2 regions of the Viridibacillus sp. d25.2 genome follow, and region 2 is predicted to be linked to the other one. Evidence: a T-box and tRNA genes for the amino acid it is inferred to sense, from the RefSeq annotation. Region 2 holds a T-box; the other holds one or more tRNA genes.
The links. The T-box of region 2 lies ahead of leuS (leucine--tRNA ligase). A T-box ahead of a tRNA ligase gene usually reads a tRNA of that ligase, here a tRNA-Leu.
Positions count from the first base shown of each region.

Region 1: it has a tRNA-Leu gene. The T-box ahead of leuS (leucine--tRNA ligase) is inferred to sense a tRNA for this amino acid. The anticodon was not compared.

Region 1 covers NZ_CM196652.1:564,537-571,226, reverse strand. The annotation lists rRNA gene ACZLO7_RS02920 (16S ribosomal RNA) at 1-948, opposite strand, end outside; tRNA gene ACZLO7_RS02915 (tRNA-Gly) at 1,094-1,167, opposite strand; tRNA gene ACZLO7_RS02910 (tRNA-Arg) at 1,194-1,270, opposite strand; tRNA gene ACZLO7_RS02905 (tRNA-Leu) at 1,300-1,386, opposite strand; tRNA gene ACZLO7_RS02900 (tRNA-Lys) at 1,449-1,524, opposite strand; tRNA gene ACZLO7_RS02895 (tRNA-Gln) at 1,544-1,618, opposite strand; tRNA gene ACZLO7_RS02890 (tRNA-Asp) at 1,628-1,704, opposite strand; tRNA gene ACZLO7_RS02885 (tRNA-Glu) at 1,715-1,789, opposite strand; tRNA gene ACZLO7_RS02880 (tRNA-Asn) at 1,793-1,867, opposite strand; gene ACZLO7_RS02875 (SprT family protein) at 1,961-2,416, opposite strand; gene ACZLO7_RS02870 (Tex family protein) at 2,483-4,645, opposite strand; gene sigB (RNA polymerase sigma factor SigB) at 4,903-5,697, opposite strand; gene rsbW (anti-sigma B factor RsbW) at 5,675-6,145, opposite strand; gene ACZLO7_RS02855 (STAS domain-containing protein) at 6,132-6,473, opposite strand.
Region 2 covers NZ_CM196652.1:1,133,049-1,139,738, reverse strand. The annotation lists gene ACZLO7_RS05670 (hypothetical protein) at 274-582, shown strand; gene leuS (leucine--tRNA ligase) at 799-3,213, opposite strand; T-box leader at 3,310-3,525, opposite strand; partial or broken gene ACZLO7_RS05660 (helix-turn-helix domain-containing protein) at 3,689-3,814, shown strand; gene ACZLO7_RS05655 (GNAT family N-acetyltransferase) at 4,254-4,667, shown strand; gene ACZLO7_RS05650 (3-oxoacid CoA-transferase subunit B) at 4,841-5,497, opposite strand; gene ACZLO7_RS05645 (CoA transferase subunit A) at 5,517-6,206, opposite strand; gene ACZLO7_RS05640 (IS1182 family transposase) at 6,458-6,690, shown strand, end outside.

The DNA of each region.
Region 1 (6,690 bases), 570 kb from region 2:
CTTGTGCGGGCCCCCGTCAATTCCTTTGAGTTTCAACCTTGCGGCCGTACTCCCCAGGCGGAGTGCTTAATGCGTTAGCTGCAGCACTAAGGGGCGGAAACCCCCTAACACTTAGCACTCATCGTTTACGGCGTGGACTACCAGGGTATCTAATCCTGTTTGCTCCCCACGCTTTCGCGCCTCAGTGTCAGTTACAGACCAGAAAGTCGCCTTCGCCACTGGTGTTCCTCCAAATCTCTACGCATTTCACCGCTACACTTGGAATTCCACTTTCCTCTTCTGCACTCAAGTCTCCCAGTTTCCAATGACCCTCCACGGTTGAGCCGTGGGCTTTCACATCAGACTTAAGAAACCACCTGCGCGCGCTTTACGCCCAATAAATCCGGACAACGCTTGCCACCTACGTATTACCGCGGCTGCTGGCACGTAGTTAGCCGTGGCTTTCTAATAAGGTACCGTCAAGGTACGTTCAGTTACTAACGTACTTGTTCTTCCCTTACAACAGAGTTTTACGATCCGAAAACCTTCATCACTCACGCGGCGTTGCTCCATCAGACTTTCGTCCATTGTGGAAGATTCCCTACTGCTGCCTCCCGTAGGAGTTTGGGCCGTGTCTCAGTCCCAATGTGGCCGATCACCCTCTCAGGTCGGCTATGCATCGTTGCCTTGGTAGGCCGTTACCCCACCAACTAGCTAATGCACCGCGGGCCCATCTAGTAGTGACAGCCGAAACCGCCTTTCAGCATTTTGCCATGTGACAAAATGGATTATTCGGTATTAGCCCCGGTTTCCCGGAGTTATCCCAATCTACTAGGTAGGTTGCCCACGTGTTACTCACCCGTCCGCCGCTAAATCAGAAGAAGCAAGCTTCTTCATCATTCGCTCGACTTGCATGTATTAGGCACGCCGCCAGCGTTCGTCCTGAGCCAGGATCAAACTCTCCATAAAAGTAGTTTGAAAGCTCATTAGCTTTGCTAGCGTATCATCCGAAGATGATATCTATTTCGTTTTGATCCATCAACAGAGTTGATGTCCAAAAACATTTATTGATTAACGTCTTGCATGTTCAGTTTTCAAGGTTCATAAATTATATTGGAGCGGGTGAAGAGAATCGAACTCTCGACAACAGCTTGGAAGGCTGTGGTTTTACCACTAAACTACACCCGCATTGATATTATAATTTTTAAAAAATATGGCGCGCCCGGCAGAAGTCGAATCCACAACCTTCTGATCCGTAGTCAGACGCTCTATCCAATTGAGCTACGGGCGCATATCGTATATTATATATTGTAAACTTTTTGGTGCGGTCGAGAGGACTTGAACCTCCACCGAGTCAACCTCGACTAGGCCCTCAACCTAGCGCGTCTGCCATTCCGCCACGGCCGCATTTCAATTGAAACATGATAGGTTTCTATTATATCACCTAAAAACATAATGTCAAGTTAAAATGGTGAGTCATGCAGGATTCGAACCTGCGACCCTCTGATTAAAAGTCAGATGCTCTACCAACTGAGCTAATGACTCGTAGCTAAAAGAATGAAAATGGCTGGGGTACCTGGATTCGAACCAGGGCATGACGGAATCAAAATCCGTTGCCTTACCGCTTGGCTATACCCCAAAAAGTAAATGGCGGTCCGGACGGGACTCGAACCCGCGACCTCCTGCGTGACAGGCAGGCATTCTAACCAACTGAACTACCGGACCATATAAAACTTGGTGACCCCTACGGGATTCGAACCCGTGTTACCGCCGTGAAAGGGCGGTGTCTTAACCGCTTGACCAAGGGGCCATATGGCTCCGAAGGTAGGACTCGAACCTACGACCGTCCGGTTAACAGCCGGATGCTCTACCACTGAGCTACTTCGGAAAAATTTGTTGCATTTTGTCGTCATCACCTTGTCGACTTTTATTATTATAGACAGGTATTTAGAAAAGGTCAAGCGTTTTTCTAAAAAAACTTTTAACCAATTTGCTTAATGTGCCCTGAACACTTGCTACAACGGTATTTGGAAGGGTTCATTCTTATCTTCCTAACATAGTTTGTACCGCATTTTATACATATATAAGTATAACTTTTATTAGCGTTCTTCCCCTTTTTCTCAGTTAAGTTAGAACAGTATCTAGGAGCATTGGCGTTCTTTAATAGGAGGCGGAAATCCGCATCACGATGTTTATAACCCTTTCCTTCTATATGAAGATGATAATGACATAACTCATGACGAACAATTCCTTCTACTTCTTGAATACCGAACTTTTCAAAGGCTTTCGGGTTAATCTCGATATTATGTGATTGCAATAAGTATCTACCACCTGTAGAGCGTAGTCGCTTATTAAAATAAGCTTGATGCCTAAACGGTTTATGGAATACGTTCTCTGAGATTTCTATTACAAGGTTTTGCAACTCTTCATCTGTCATCTTATTCTCCCCTTTCTTCTATAAAATAAACCCCGCTTTATGGCGAGGTTTATTCTTTCTACTATATTAATCGATTTGTTTTGCCGGTGGAAGCATTGTTAACGCAATTCTTCCTTTATCTTTTTCAATCTTTTCCACCCACACAGTTACGATATCCCCGAGTGCTACTACATCTAGAGGGTGCTTTACAAAGCCATTTCTCAATTTAGAAATATGCACAAGGCCATCTTGCTTCACACCGATATCAACAAATGCACCGAAATCGACTACGTTGCGCACTGTCCCTTGCATCTCCATTCCCGTCTGCAAATCTTCCATTTTCAAAATATCTTTCTTCAATAATGGTTGAGGGAATGCATCACGTGGATCACGAGACGGTTTCATCAATGTATCGATGACATCTTTTAACGTTACTTCTCCTATATCCCACTGTGCGCTTAAAGTTGCAATGTCCAGGTTAGCTAGCGCTTGTTCAGCTTCTGCTGTCCCTAGCTGTTCCTTCTTAATAGAAGCAGCTTCAAGCAATTGATTGGCAAGATCATAACTTTCTGGGTGAATACCTGTAGCGTCTAACGGATTTTTCGCTTCAGAAATTCGTAGAAAACCGATTGCTTGTTCATAAGTCTTAGCCCCTAAGCGTGGAATCTTCTTCAACTGGGTACGAGCTATGAATTTCCCGTTTTCACCACGGACTTTAACAATGTTCTCTGCAACTGTTTTTGAAAGCCCTGAAACATATTGTAAAAGTGAAGATGATGCAGTATTCACATCTACACCAACTTGGTTAACAGCTGTTTCAACGATGAAAGTTAAAGAATCTGCTAGCTTTTTCTGAGATACATCATGCTGATATTGCCCTACGCCGACTGCTTTCGGTTCAATTTTTACAAGCTCAGCAAGTGGATCTTGTAATCTTCTTGCAATTGAAACAGCACTACGTTGTTCAACTTGTAAATCCGGAAACTCTTCACGCGCCACTTCTGACGCTGAATACACACTTGCCCCAGCTTCATTGACAATAACGTAAGCTGTCTCGCTAATTAACTCTTTCAAGCATTCTGCTACAAACTGTTCTGACTCACGAGAAGCTGTCCCATTACCAATAGCAATAATAGATATTGGGTACCTTTGCAATATGTCCTTGAATACCTTTTTGGATTGTACAGGATCTGCTTTAGGCGGATGTGGGTAGATAACTGAGATTTCAAGCATTTTACCTGTATCGTCCACAACAGCCAACTTACAACCCGTTCGATACGCTGGATCTAGTCCCAATACATAGCGATCTTTTAATGGCGGTTGCAAGAGTAGGTTTCGTAAATTTTCAGAGAAAATATGAATCGCTTGAGCTTCTGCCTTTTCCGTTAGCTCTCCACGTAATTCTCTTTCAATAGAAGGTTGAATTAATCGTTTGTATGAATCTTCTATCGCTAACTCCACTTGTTTAGCTGCGGGTGAGTATGTACGTGGTATCCATTCCGTACACATTAATTGATGTACTCGTTCTACCGGTACAGCAATATTGATTTTCAAAACATCTTCCTTTTCACCACGATTGATGGCTAATATACGGTGAGGAACAATTTTATTAATCGGTTCTTCGTATTCATAGTACATTTCATAAACAGATTTTTCGTCTAAATTTTGATCTTTTACCGCTGAAAGAATCTTGCTATTTTGCCATGATAGCTTACGGATTTTCTCACGAATAGTCGCATCATCTGCAAAACGCTCTGCTAAAATATCGCTAGCACCTTGTAACGCTTCCTCAACTGATTTCACATTTTCATTGATATAAGGTGCAGCTAAATCTTCAAGTACCGTTGACTTAAATTTCATCAACTCATCCGCTAAAGGCTCTAACCCTTTTTCTTTAGCGATTGTAGCTTTTGTTCTACGTTTTTGCTTATAAGGACGATATAAATCTTCAACCCGCTTTAGGACAGTTGCCGCTTCTATATCTTTTTTCAATTCTTCGGTTAACTTTCCTTGCTCATCAATAAGGCGAAGCACTTCTTCTTTTCGTTGTTGTAGTTGTTGTAAATAATGATAACGGTCTTCGATTGCTTTAATTTGGACTTCATCAAGTGAACCAGTCACTTCTTTACGATAGCGCGCTATAAATGGCACCGTATTTGAACCTTCTAACAATTCGATAACTGATTCTACTTGTTTTGGTCGGATGCTAAGTTCTTTCGAAATTAATTGCTGCATTTTTTTGTTGTCCATTCAGTCACAACCTTTCTCTATCTTATTTATATTATCATATAGGTAAGTCCAAATACTCTTGTCGCCCAGCAATGCATCACCTTTGCATTATTTTACAATAAATAAAAAGCCTACTCCAAAAGAGCAGACTCCTAACATCAAAGTTTCTATTGTTATTTTGGCTCTCGCCAACCAACACCGCTTTAATAAGGTGTCCATTCTTCCAACTGTAATTTGTTATTCCTTCTAGTAAGTCATAGATGTAAATTATAAAATCATTATTCTATTTTAATACGAATGCCGCTGGTAGCACCAATTGCCTCTTGTAGTTTTTTAATCGCTCTCCTCTGCAACCTAGAAACATGCATTTGAGAAATACCGAGACTTTCTCCTGCTTCTTTCTGACTTAATTGTTCCAAATATGTAAGCTGGATAATGCGTGTTTCTTTTTCTGATAAAACTGCCATAGCTTCAGCAACAATCATGCGGCGGTTTGTTTTTTCATAACCTTCATCTTCATCTCCAACAATATCGAAAAGCGTCATAGAACTACCATCTGAATCGGACTCCATTGTATAATCCATCGATAACGCTTGGTAACTCTGCCCCATTTCCATTGCTTCTAACACTTCTTCTTCCTCAACCCCCATGTACTCTGCAATTTCATTTACATGCGGGGAACGTTGGAATTCTGTCGTCAGTTGCTCTACTGCAGACTTGATACGCGGTCCAAGTTCTTTTATACGTCTTGGTACATGGACATCCCATGATTTATCACGTAAAAAACGCTTAATCTCTCCGATTATTGTAGGAACTGCAAATGCTTCAAAATTACGACCAAAAGATACATCAAACCTTCTAATAGCACCCAGTAGTCCAAGCATACCTACTTGGACAATATCATCGTGATAAGAACCACCTTTTGAATACTTTCTTGCAAGTGACTCAACTAAATATTTATATTGTACAACTAAATTTGTTTGCGCTTCATCATCTTCGTATTTCTGGTAGTTATTAATCCATTCTAAAATTTGCTCTTTTGAAGCGGACTTAGTAGGTGATTTTTTCCACATGGTCTGTCACCTGCTCTCTGGCGACATATTTTGTCATTAAAACAGTAACGCCATTGTCGTTAAGCACTTTTACCTCATCCATTAGAGTTTCAATTAAATATAGACCCAAACCACCTTCTCGAATAAATTGAACATCTTCACCTTCTTGATATGGCCCAACTCTTTTTTTCACATCCTCAAAATCAAAGCTATAACCATAATCCGCGACCATAATTTCAATTTTATCTTTATATAACGCACATCCTACTATAACTTCACCTTCCACATCATCTTCATAAGCATGTTGAATAGCGTTAGTAATCGCTTCACTTGAAGCAATTTTCAAATCTTCAATATCATCATAAGAAAAGCCAATTCGATTTGCTAAACCTGAAATGGTTAATCTTATAACCCCTACATATTGAGGTTTTGCTGGCACTCTCATTTCAAAGTAATCAAATTTCTTCATGGTTGGTAGTCGCCTTCCCCTCTTCTTCGATATTCATTATGTCACTTAGACCAGTTATATTAAATAAGCGATGTAAACGTGGCGACAGCCTTCTTAATTTCATATCTCCGCCGGCACTTATTACGTTTTTATAAAAAGCAACAATAACACCCAATCCTGTACTATCCATATATACTACATCATGAAAGTCTAATTCAATCTGGACACTTTCAGTTAATTTAATGTTAGTTAGTCGCTCACGAAGCTTAGGTGCAGTGAAAGCATCTATTTCTCCGCTAACATAACCAATACTTTTTTGTGCATCTACAGTTTCTAGGTTGAAATCCATATTAAAATCTCCTTCCATCTACTAATCTAGCTCGATTACTCATATAATTACCCTATTATAATAGCTTTAAACCTTAGCGTTTATTTTTTGAAATACCATACATTAAACGTCCTTAATAGTAATTTTATCATCATTATTTTTTTAATATATACAGTACCTACGTTTTCAACAGAGTTTTAATAACACATCTCCCAATAAAAAAGCACTAAAGTGAACT
Region 2 (6,690 bases):
AGTTTATTCCGTTAATACTTTTAACGACATTTTTAATGGGTTCTTCTTTTCTTTTGCAGTAGTTAAAATTGGTTTGCCCTATTCATCGCCATTGTTACTAGCATCATTAGTAATGAAGTGGTATTTACCTTAAAATTTATACCACTCTATCTTTACACTGGTATTCATACACACTAATATTGTATGTCTTTAATTTTTTCATTAAATTACTTTGGAACTATTGTTGTTTTCAAACGTATATAGGGTATCATATCTAAACAGGAGGTCATAAATATGTTCTTAATCCCTACAATTATTGCTTTTCTATATGAGTTATTATTAGCTATCCCCATTTTAGGCGGAGCTATTATGATTGGTTCAGGATATTCAGCTTTAACGACCGCGCTCGTTATTCACGTAATCGTTCTTGTCCTACGTTTTGTTACTGGTCACTCAAAAGTTGTACCAATTTTAGCGATTATTTTAACTTTACTGACTTGGATTCCTATCCTTGGTTGGGTCATTCATATATTAATCGCTGTTGCTTACTTCATTGATTTTTTTATTGGTTTAGGCAGAGGTTCGATACAGAGAGATTCCTAAAATGAACAACAATAATAGACAGTCTTTTTAGAAATAGAAGATGTGTATTTTTTTGAATTGAATATGAAAAACCAGTTTCCTAACTTTTATCTAAGAATTTAAAAACCACATCTTCTCTCATACATTAAAGAGAAGATGTGGTTTATTTTCTATATACCAGAAATCTCACCACCTATAGAGGTGGGAGATTTCTGCTGAAAGAAGTTAAAAATGGACTTAAATCGCTACAATATTCACAAGTTTCCCAGGAACAGCGATAATTTTTTTAATTTCTTTACCGGCAATTTGTTCAGCAATTTTTTCATCTGCAAGCGCAATTTCTTGTAACTCTTCACGAGAAGCATCTTTTGATACTAAAATTTTGGCTTTTACTTTACCGTTTACTTGCACTACTACTTCAATTTCGTCGTCAGTTAGTTTTGACTCATCAAACGTTGGCCACGCAGCGTAAGTTAATGTTTCTTCTTGGCCAAATTTCGCCCATAACTCTTCGGCAATATGTGGAGCTATTGGCGCTAACATTTTAACAAAGCCCTCAGCATAAGCTGTCGGCACGACGTCAGCTTTGTAGCAATCATTGATGAATACCATCATTTGTGAAATAGCTGTGTTGAAACGGATATGCTCGTAGTTTTCAGTTACTTTTTTCACTGTTTGGTTATACACTTTTTCTAAAGTTGTATCATCTGAAGCTTGGATTTTATCTGATATTGTTCCATCTTCGTCGATAAATAGACGCCATATACGATCTAAGAAGCGTCGAGCTCCATCAAGGCCGTTTTCAGACCATGGAATAGATGCTTCAAGTGGGCCCATGAACATTTCGTAAAGACGAAGTGTATCTGCACCGTGACTCGCAATGATATCGTCAGGGTTTACTACATTCCCTTTTGATTTAGACATTTTCTCGTTACCTTCTCCTAGAATCATCCCTTGGTTGAATAATTTTTGGAAAGGTTCTTTAGTTGGTACAACACCTAGATCATATAATACTTTATGCCAGAAACGTGCATATAGTAAGTGCAGAACAGCGTGTTCTTGACCACCAATGTAAATATCAACAGGTAACCAGCGTTTTAATAACTCTGGATCTGCCAGCATTTCATCATTCGTTGGATCAATGTAACGTAGGAAGTACCAGCTTGAGCCAGCCCATTGTGGCATAGTATTTGTTTCACGACGACCTTTTTTGCCTGTTACAGGGTCAACTACATTTACCCACTCTGCAATATTCGCAAGTGGTGATTCACCTGTTCCACTTGGGCGGATATCGTCTGTTTTAGGTAAAATTAGTGGTAGCTCTGATTCATCAAGCGTTGTTACTTCGCCATCTTCCCAATGGATAACTGGGATTGGCTCACCCCAATAACGTTGGCGGCTAAATAACCAGTCGCGTAGACGATAAGAAATTTTCTTTTCACCGACACCTTTTTCTTCTAACCATTCAATCGCTTTTGCAATAGCTTCTTCTTTGTCTAAACCATCAAGGAATCCAGAGTTAATATGTTTTCCTTCTCCAGCGTAAGCTTCTTTTTCGATATTTCCACCAGCTACAACTTCAACGATTGGTAAATCGAATTGTTTCGCAAATTCATAATCACGTTCGTCATGAGCAGGAACAGCCATAATTGCACCTGTACCGTATGTTGCAAGTACATAGTCAGCAATCCAAATTGGCATCTTTTCGCCATTAATCGGATTAATAGCATAAGCTCCTGTGAAGACACCTGTTTTTTCTTTTGCAAGGTCAGTACGTTCAAGATCTGATTTCATTTTCACTTCGTCTAAGTATGCTTCAACTGCTGCTTTTTGTGCACCTGTTGTAATTTCTGCTACTAGTTTGTGTTCCGGAGCAAGTACTGCATAAGTAGCACCAAATAATGTATCCGGACGTGTTGTGAACACTCGGAACGTTTGCTTTGTACCATCTACTGTGAATGCCACTTCTGCACCTTCAGAGCGACCAATCCAATGACGTTGCATATCTTTAATATTTTCTGGCCAGTCAACTTCTTCTAAATCGTCAACTAAACGGTCAGCATAAGCAGTAATTTTCAGCATCCATTGTTTCATAGGACGACGTTCAACAGGGTGCCCGCCACGTTCTGATTTACCATCAATTACTTCTTCATTGGCAAGTACTGTACCAAGTGCTGGGCACCAGTTTACAGCTACTTCATCAATATAAGCTAAGCCTTTTTTATATAGTTGAACAAAAATCCATTGAGTCCATTTATAGTAACTCGGATCTGTTGTATTGATTTCGCGATCCCAGTCATATGAGAAGCCAAGTTCTTGAATTTGACGTTTAAATGTCGCAATATTTTTTGCAGTAAATTCAGCTGGGTCATTACCTGTGTCTAGAGCATATTGTTCAGCTGGTAGTCCGAATGCATCCCAACCAATTGGATGAAGGACATTAAAACCTTGCATACGTTTGAAACGACTTAAAATATCTGTTGCTGTATATCCTTCTGGGTGTCCAACATGTAGACCTGCTCCTGATGGATAAGGGAACATATCTAGTGCATAAAATTTTGGCTTTGACTCGTCATTGACAGTTTTAAATGTATTATTTTCTTCCCAATACGATTGCCATTTCTTCTCGATTTCTTGATGATTAAAATTCAATGATTTCTCCTCCTTAAACTAATAAAACAAGTTTCACCAATTGCGTTGTCATAATATTCCTATACTTTAGACAAAACAAAAACTCCCGTCCCTAGAAAAAGGGACGAGAGCTTAAAAAGGTTCCCGCGGTACCACCCAAATTAGTGTATGACACTCAACTTGACTCCTTAACGCGGAAAACGGCTTTGGTTACACTTGTATTCACCATTGCAGACTCCAAGGCGAGTTCAATTTATCCATTTACTAGCTTACACCACCCGCTAGCTCTCTTGAAAATCAAATAAATTTACTATTCCTTTTCATAGTCATGTTATATTGAATTTAATTCTAATCGAATTGAGCGAAAATGACAAGCAATTTAAAAATCATTGGAAATAATATGATTATTTTTTACAAAATGAAATGAATTACATTATATGTAAAGAGTTGATTTCCCCTATTTAGGTGTTAAGTATATGATACCAATTATATAGTTATGAGCTACCAACATCTTACCAAATCTAAACGCGCTAAAATAGAATCATACTTACTTCAGGTTTCCTTTATTCGAGCGATTGCCAAACAAATTAAGCGAAGTCCATCCACTGTGTCTCGCGAAATCAATTATGCCTCGGCATAATTGCGTCCGGAATCGACTTTGTGCTTGCACAAAGAACTCCTTTCCGATTCCGTGACATCCGCCGGAGGCTTTAACTTCTTTCAGCGGGTGTTTGGACACCCGCTGAAAGGCAGCTTAAATCCGCATTCATCTCACCACCTATAGAGGTGGGAGACTTCCCCTGAAAGAAGTTAAAACGTTTTTAATTGCTCAGTAGAAGTTGCACAAAAGCGCTATAAAGTTAATAAATCTAACTGTACCTTAGATAACAAATAAATTGTGGTTGAACAAAAAGTACAAATAAGAAGGATATTTAGAATTTGGGTCGAATATTTTTTTACATAGTATCCAAAGAAATGTTTGGAGGTCGCAATTTTGTTACTTTACTTTTGATATATATCATCTGCCTAAAATTTCAAAAAAATTTAGGAGTTGATATATGATGATATACAAAAATTCTCTTGATGGCATTTCGTCTGATATGTTGAAAGGCTTTTTTGTGAATTGGCTTAATCCACCAAACCCACAAACTCACTTGAAGTTGTTAAAAAATAGCAGTAAAGTGGTCATTGCATTAGATGAAAATACCAATCAAGTAGTTGGATTTATAACAGCAATTAGTGATGGGGTTTTATCTGCCTACATTCCGTTCCTTGAAGTTTTGCCAGAGTATAAAAATAAAGGCATTGGCAAGGAATTAGTAAAACGAATGTTTGAAGAACTTGATGATATTTATATGGTTGATTTGTGTTGTGATGATGACTTAGTTCCTTATTATAAGAAGTTTGGAATGATAAAATCAAACGGAATGTTCATAAGAAATTACGAAATGCAGTCTGGAATTTCAAACAAATAAATATAAAGAAAAACGCTTGGATATTTTCCAAGCGTTTTTCTGTGCTAAATTATTCTCTAATTTCATTATAATTTTACTGCGATTTCGTTTGTGATATGGTCTGCCTTTTTACTCTTCTCAATATTATCTGAGCTACTTAATTTCATAAGCCTTTCTTTTTATCCAGAAATCCCTTATCTAACAACTACATTTTCTTGCACATTTTCAACGTTTAAATCGGCTCCAGTAGCTGCGACAACTTCTTCTACTGTATATCCTTCATATACTTCTCTTAGTACCAGTCCTGAAGGTGTTACATCAATGACAGCGCGTTCAGTAATGATCTTGTCGACAACGGACTTTCCTGTCAAAGGTAGCTCACAAGCCTTTTTAATCTTAGGCGAGCCATCTTTTGCTACATGTTCCATGATTACAATAATTTTCTTGGCACCATGTACTAAGTCCATCGCTCCGCCCATACCTTTAATCATTTTCCCTGGAATCATCCAATTGGCTAAGTCACCAGTTTCAGACACTTCCATTCCACCTAAAATAGCGACATCAATATGTCCCCCGCGGATCATCGCAAAGGATTCGGCATTGCTAAAGAAAGCTGAGCCATGGATTGTTGTCACCGTTTCTTTCCCTGCATTAATCAGATCAGGATCTACCTCATCCTCTGTCGGATAAGGTCCTATTCCTAGTAATCCATTTTCTGATTGTAAAATAACCTCTTTATTTGGAGCTATATAATTAGCCACTAACGTTGGCATACCAATTCCTAAATTAACATAATTCCCATCAGCAATTTCCTGCTCCGCACGGCGTGCAATTATTTCTCTTACATTCATATCTCAAAGTCCCCTTTCTTTAAGAACGAATCATTAAGCGTTCAATTCTTTTTTCCTGCTTTGCCTGTACTATACCTTGGACGTAAATACTCGGTGTTTGCACTTGGTTAGGATCAATATCCCCTGGCTCCACTAGTTCCTCTACCTCAGCAATTGTAAAACGACCAGCAGCAGCCATGATTGGATTAAAGTTTTGTGCTGTTTTGTTATAAATTAAATTACCAAAACGATCTGCTTTAGCTGCTCTTATTAAGGAAAAGTCTGCACGTAAGGCTTCCTCTAAGACATATTCCTTACCATTGAATATGCGCGTTTCCTTCCCTTCCGCAACAGGAGTCCCCACTCCCGCAGGTGTATAAAATGCTGGAATCCCAGCTCCTCCTGCACGGATTTTCTCGGCTAGAGTACCTTGAGGTGTAAGTTCTACCTCAATTTCACCAGACAGCACTTGACGCTCGAACTCCTTATTTTCCCCTACATAAGAGCCGATCATTTTCTTTATTTGTTTTTTATGTAGCAAAAGTCCAAGTCCCCAATCATCCACGCCACAATTGTTTGAAATGATGGTTAAGTCTTTCACTTCTTTTTCAACTAAAGCTATAATGAGTTGCTCTGGAATACCTACTAAGCCAAATCCACCAACCATAAGCGTCATACCATCTTGAATGTCAGCAATCGCTTCACTTGCAGAAGTATATATAGGCTTCATCTTCCTTACCCCTTTCTTTATTTGAAATTTCTCCCTCTTCTATTTTCTCAAACAAGTATCAAATATTCAAATTCTAGCAAATATATGTATTTATTTAGTATTTTATACAAACAAAAAGGGGCTGTCCCAAAAGTCGGTGAAAACCGACTTTTGAGTGCAGCCCTATTTCTTTAAATTTAAATACAAAAAAATCGCCTTTTCTTGTAAAATGTAAGTGACAAAACAAACAATTACGGAAAGGGCGATTTTTTATGAGCAATCCAAAGACTACTAACGAAAATTATAACATGACTCAAACAACGCTTCCACTAGAAATTGGAGAAGAAACTCTCGTTTCTAGAAATCAAAATGAAAACCCTACATTCATTCCATATAATAACCAACAAAGTATATGCCTCTTCGATCTTCAAGACCTTATTCCAATTAATCATATTGCGCGAGTAGTGGATGAAATGATCGAAGGAATAGACGATGAATACTTCTT